DNA from 2 places in the Mesorhizobium sp. f-mel genome. Region 2 is predicted to be linked to the other one. Evidence: riboswitches for the same ligand, from Rfam matches in the RefSeq annotation. Region 2 holds a riboswitch; the other holds the start of a gene.
What was found. Region 2 has a riboswitch for thiamine pyrophosphate ahead of ACWUKX_RS19995 (hypothetical protein). Riboswitches for the same ligand answer to the same signal wherever they lie in the genome.
Positions count from the first base shown of each region.

Region 1: it holds a riboswitch for thiamine pyrophosphate, as region 2 does, so the genes downstream of both, ACWUKX_RS26095 (YkoF family thiamine/hydroxymethylpyrimidine-binding protein) here and ACWUKX_RS19995 (hypothetical protein) in region 2, are expected to answer to the same signal.

Region 1 covers NZ_JBSPTO010000030.1:535-3,601, reverse strand. Annotated here, with positions in the region: gene ACWUKX_RS26100 (alcohol dehydrogenase family protein) at 1-1,079, shown strand, start outside; gene ACWUKX_RS26095 (YkoF family thiamine/hydroxymethylpyrimidine-binding protein) at 1,089-1,697, opposite strand; TPP riboswitch at 1,688-1,799, opposite strand; gene ACWUKX_RS26090 (DUF2934 domain-containing protein) at 2,127-2,495, shown strand.
Region 2 covers NZ_JBSPTO010000017.1:2,845-5,911, reverse strand. Annotated here, with positions in the region: gene ACWUKX_RS20010 (ABC transporter substrate-binding protein) at 1-360, opposite strand, end outside; gene ACWUKX_RS20005 (ABC transporter ATP-binding protein) at 357-1,115, opposite strand; gene ACWUKX_RS20000 (ABC transporter permease) at 1,112-1,912, opposite strand; gene ACWUKX_RS19995 (hypothetical protein) at 1,938-2,141, opposite strand; TPP riboswitch at 2,132-2,244, opposite strand; gene ACWUKX_RS19990 (sulfite exporter TauE/SafE family protein) at 2,510-3,067, shown strand, end outside.

The DNA.
Region 1 (3,067 bases), on a different contig from region 2:
CCATGGCCGCCGTGCAGCTGACCGGTCACGGCGGGCCGGAAAAGCTCGTCTACCGCACCGACGTGAAAGTGCCCTCGCCCGCCCCAGGTGAAGTGCTGGTCAAGGTCACCGCTTGCGGCATGAACAACACCGATGTCTGGGTGCGTCAGGGCGCCTATGGCACGGAAGAAGATGCTGCCGCGGTATCGACTTGGCGCCGCCAAGGCAACACGCTGACTTTCCCGCGCATCCAGGGCACAGACACGGTCGGCCACATCGTCGCCGTCGGCGATGGCGTCTCGCCGGACCGTATCGGCGAGCGGGTGATGGTCGATTTCTCGATCTACAACCGCGACGACGATTCCCTCGCCGACATCGACTATATGGGCCACGGCCGTGACGGCGGCTATGCCGAATACCAGGCTGTGCCAGCCGAGAACGCCCATGTCGTCGATACCGAAATGACCGATGTCGAACTTGCCACCTTCTGCTGCGCCTATCTCACAGGCGAACAGATGCTGGAACGTGCCGCACTAAGAGCTGGCGAGCGTGTGCTGGTCACTGGCGCTTCTGGCGGCGTCGGCTCCGGCATCGTGCAGCTGGCGCGGGCGCGCGGCGCCATCCCCTATGCCGTCGTCGGCAAGGGCAAGGAACAGGCGGTGCTCGACATCGGGGCCGAAGCGGTGATCACTCGTGGCATCGCCGACCTGCCCGCCGCCGTGAACGCAGCGACCGAGGGCCGGCCGATCGACGTGGTTGCTGACCTGGTCGGCGGCGCCATGTTCAACGACCTCTTGCGCATCCTCAGGCCCGAAGGTCGCTACACGACGGCCGGCGCGATTGCCGGCCCGGTCGTACAGCTCGATCTGCGCACTATGTATCTCAAGCAGTTGCAGCTGCACGGTTCCAGTCAGGGCACGCGACACGATTTCCGCCGTATCGTCCGCTACATCGAGGACAAGAAGATCCGACCGCTGGTCGGCGGCGTCTACAAGCTCTCCGATTTCCACCGCGCCCAGGCGGATTTCATTGCCAAGGATTTCGTCGGCAAGCTGGTGGTCGTTCCGGATGCCGTCTCGGATCTCGCTGCAACCCGTTGACAGCCAAGGCTAACGAGGGCTCGGGCTGTTCGCCGACACGGTAAAGTCGAGCGCGACATGGCCTTGCGGCGCGCCGAAGCGAAGGAAAGCTTCCGACAGCGTCGCGAACACCGGTCCAGCGTCGCCCCTCAGCTTCGTGCAGAAATTCTTCGACCTGTCGAAGACCCCCGAGGCCTTGAGGAAGTCGATGCAGCCGTAGATCTCGTCCATGTGGTGGCCCTCGCCGAGCGGATAGAGCGAGAACTGCGCGGCGACCTCTTGTCCGAGTTTTTTCGCACCGTCGACATGCGCCCGCGCCGCGCCGATGCGCTCGGCCAGGGACAGCTCGTGGCTGCTGCCGGAAATCGGTGTGCAGATCGGATCGTCAGGCTCGCCAGGGCAGCCACGCGACACCGTCGCCGACAACACGCAATGCACACCACTTGCCGCCGCCGAGGCGAACAGATCGCGCATGGCCGGGAAAAGCTGTTCGGGCGGGCCGACCATCAGCGTCGAAATGTCGTCGGTTTCGATGCGGAAATTCGGCCGATAAGGATCCATCGCCGAAAGTGCCCTAAGGATGACGCCGACGAAATCATCGCACATCGGATACAGGGAAATCTGTGCACCTGAAAACATAGTCGCCTCGCTCCGCTGGCATTACCCAGATCAGCTTGAGGGACCGAAGGCTTGCACCTTCCATCTCAGCCCCGGCAATACGGAGCGCCCCTGTCGATATGGGCGACGTAGCAGCTGCGCGAACGATGTTCAAGCAATGGCCAGCTCTAATTTAGTCTGGCATCGTGCTGCAGGAGCCGAACTTTCTCCTCAAACCCGTTTCCATACGGAAAACAATGCTGCACCCTTCAGCGCGATGGACGACTTGCTCTCGAGCACCGCACTAGGATTTGCTCCGGGCCACCTAAAGCATCGCAGCATCGCAACGCCGCAGGCATGGTCTTCCGGAAGCCAGCCTTCCGGGTCCCCTCTTTGTCTGAAATCGGCGTGCAGGATGGGATCGTTCCGACGCTCCTTCGCGTTGGGTGAAACCCACAAGGAGGAACGACCATGTCAGACGACAAACACGAACGCATTCGGCGCCGCGCATATGAGATCTGGGAACGAGAAGGCCAGACGCACGGTCTGCACGAGCGCCATTGGAATCAGGCGACCGTCGAAATCGAGAACGAAGACCGCTCGCTTGGTGCTCGCCCGCCGGCAATATCTGGTGCCGATGTGCCAGCTCCCACGCAGACCCAAAGCCGAGTGAAGAAAGGCAACCGCGCCGCTGGTCAATCGGATGTTGAGGCAGCGGAAGCGCTGGCGATGAGAACAGGCATCACCGGCGACCAAGCTCAAGACCTCATCGACCGCCTCGGTGACGATCCGCTGGCACTCGATGAGGCGGCGCGGAGCCTTAGAGCAACCGAAAGGTAACCGCCGGCTGTCCAGGCAGCCCATCGCTGTACTCGACACACCGCCGCAGATTTTCAATCTCCGCCCCCAAGCGGACCGCCGCACCGGCCGAACAAATGAAGCCCGCGCCTCTGGCGGAGAGAGCGGGCCGATCGGATCGCGGTCCTGTTTCATGACCTTGGACTGAGATCGCGGTTTCGCCTTCGACGCTCGATGATGCGTCCGTTTCGACGAGCAGCGTCGGCTGCGATCAGCGCCGGGAATGTTCCAGCCTCACGACGAGCGGGCCCAGTCCTGATGAGTTCCGTCACCGTCGCCGAGCGCTACGTTCCCCACACGAAGTCGAGGTCTGCCCGCATCGCGTGTGGGTAGAAAGCAGTGCATCAGCCTGGTTCGATTATCGCTCCCTCCACAAAACCAGTGAGGAAGGTTTTGACCCGTCGATCAGCATGGCCAGCCATCCACGTCATCGCCGCTGGTCCAACCCACAGCGACCGGTCGGGCGCACTTGGGTTTGCTGACCTGGATGGTCCGGCCGGTGCGTCCGGCCGTCGCGGATTGCGCCACTGAACGACCGAGTTCCGGTAGGTTCT
Region 2 (3,067 bases):
GCGGTCGGCATTGAACACCAGCCTGCCGGTTTCTGTCTGCATGATGGCGTAGGTGGCGACGAGGTCGGCGCCGGCGGTGCGTTGGGTGAACAATCCTATGGATCCCAATATACCGAAATCAGCCACGCGGTTGGCGATCAGCGTACCGGCCGCAGTGTCGCTGTAGGGCAGGATCTGCACGTCGAGCCCGGCCTCGGCGTAGAAGCCTTTCGCCTGGGCGACATATAGCCCGACATGGTTTGTGTTCGGCGTCCAGTCTAGTGCGACGGTGACAGTCTGCTGGGCGCGGACGGACGTGACGGGTCCGAGCCCGGAGATCAATGCGGCAGCGATGAAGAGGCGTCTGGAAAGCATGGTCATGTCCTTTGGGCGGGCTGTGGATCGAGCAGGGTATCGAGGATGTCGGCTTCGATGGCGCTGGCTTCCGGCGAGACAAGATCCGTGCGCGGGCGCGGAAGAGGTATGGCGATTTCGCGCAGCACGCGGGCGGGGCGGCTGCTCAGCACATAGATGCGGTCGGACAGGAAGACTGCCTCGCGCACGTCGTGGGTGATCAGCAGGACGGTCCAGCGGTGTCGGTCCCACATCATCGGAAGCCAGCGCTGCATGCCGGTGCGCGTGAGGGCGTCGAGTGCGCCGAACGGTTCGTCGAGCAACAGCATGGCGCGGTCCTGCACGACGGTACGCAACAGCGCGGCGCGCTGGCGCATTCCGCCCGAGAGCTGCGCCGGATACCTTTGCTCGAAGCCCGCAAGGCCGAATTCGCCGAAGAGCGGCGCCACCTTGTCGCGCGCCGCCTTGCGGGACATGCCTTGCACTTCCAAACCGAGCGCGGTGTTGTCGATAACCGTGCGCCAAGGCATCAGGGCATCGTGCTGCGGCATGAAGGCAAACGGTCGGCGCGCGTCGGCCAATGGCCGCCCGTCGAAGTCGACACCGCCGCCGTAGCCTTCGAGACCGCCCGTCAGCAATCTGAAGATCGTGGATTTGCCGGCTCCGGAGGGGCCGAGGATTGAAACGAATTCGCCCGGCTCGACATGCAGCGTGATGCCGGCAAGCACGTCAATGTCGCCAAAACGCTTGCTGACTTGGCGCAGCTCCAGCCGTCTGCTCATGATTTTCGTGCGGCATCGAGCCGCTCCCATGGCATGGCGGCGCGCTGGATCAGCACCGTGGCGGCAAACAGGGCTAGCGTGAGCAAGGCGCTGATCAGCACGGCTGCGAGCACGAGATCGGGCCGGAAATTGTTTTTGGCGTTGAGCATGTAGATGCCGAGCCCTTTGGCCGCGCCGGCATATTCCGCGAAGATGGCGCCCACCACGGCGTAGGTGATCGAGATACGCAGCCCGGCGAAGAAATAGGGCAGCGAGGAGGGCAGGCGGGCCAGCAGGAAAATGCGCATGCGGGAAGCGCCCATCGAACTCAGAAGCGCCGAGATGTCCCGATCCGTCGATTCGTAACCCTGCACCAGCGCGACCAGCATGGGAAAGAAAGTCACGAGGGCGACCAGCATGATCTTCGGCGTCAGCCCGAAGCCGAACCAGAGAATGACCAGCGGGGCGATCGCCACCAGCGGCAGCGTCTGGCTAATGATGAAGACCGGGAACAGGGCGCGGCGCAGCGGTTTGAAGAAATCGATCAGCATCGAAAGAAGGAAGGCAACGGCCAGCGAGCAGGCGAAGCCCACCAATGTGGCACTGATGGTCGGCACGGTGTTGTCGAACAGCGCCTGGCGCTGCAGGATGGCCTGGGCGAGAATGCGTGACGGCGCGGGCAGCGTGGTGGGCGAGATGCCCGAGATGCGCGCATAGAGCTCCCAAGCCAAAACCAGCGTGCCGACAGATAGCAAGGCCGGTCCGATCTTGGCGAACAAGGCTGCGATTCGCGGCGCGGCGGAGAAAGATTGGGACATGCGAGACCTGTCTGGCGCGAAAAGATCAGCGCGGGGCCGGGCTGTTGGCCGAAACCGTAAGCTCGGTCGTGACATGGCCCTGGAGCCGGCCGACCGGCAGCGTCGAAATATCGCCTGTGCCCATGCGCAACTGATCGCGACAAGGGTCGAGCGCATCGAGCGCGGAGATGTCGACACCGACGAAATCGCCGGTCCTCGGATAAAGAGAAATCTGTACGTCAGAAAACATCGCCCGCCTCGCTCCGCTGGTATTATCCAGATCAGCTCTAGGGTTTACGGGCTTGCAGCCCATCTCTCAGCCCCGACGATACGGAGCACCCCTGTGGATGGCGGCAATTAAACAGATATGGGGTGGAGCTGCAAGTCTGCGCCCGACCCGTACCCGACCCGTGAAACCTCAGGTCAGAGGAGGTGCGGCTACCCGAACATCCAATTCGAGAGATCGCTCTCGATATCCTAAGAGGCTGAATGACTGAAGGTACAGGAAAGGCGTCGATCGAGTGGACAATTTCCCGTTCGTCGTCACCATTGTCGATGCGAGGCGTTTGGTGAATTGTCTTTTCGGCAATTACGACTCGCGCTTTGTTGGAGAGCCAAATGCAAGAGTTCATTCTTTTTGCGCTCGTAGGGTTTGTAGCTCAAGCTGTGGACGGGGCTCTCGGCATGGCCTACGGCGTGATTTGCTCGACAACATTACTGGGGTTTGGCGTGTCTCCTGCACACGCTTCGGCTTCAGTTCACGCGGCTGAGCTGTTTACCACTGCGGCCTCGGGTTCGGCTCACCTCTATCACCGCAATATCGACTGGAAGCTTTTCTGGCGCCTGATGCCGTTTGGCGTTCTCGGCGGCGTTCTCGGCGCTTTTGTGCTCACCTCGTTTGAGGGAGCGATCATGAAGCCATATGTGACCACATACCTTGCACTCGTCGGAGCTTGGCTCCTGTTCCGTTCCTTCCGGCGTATCCCAAGCAATCCGGTCCCTGCAAGCGCGGTACCTCCCCTTGGACTTGGTGGTGGATTTCTCGATGCGGCAGGGGGTGGCGGATGGGGACCCATCGTAACGACGGGCCTTCTTGGTTTTGGCGGGACGCCCCGCTACGTTATTGGTACGGTAAATGCCAGCGAGTTCCTCATCACGCTCTCGGTGTCTCTGACC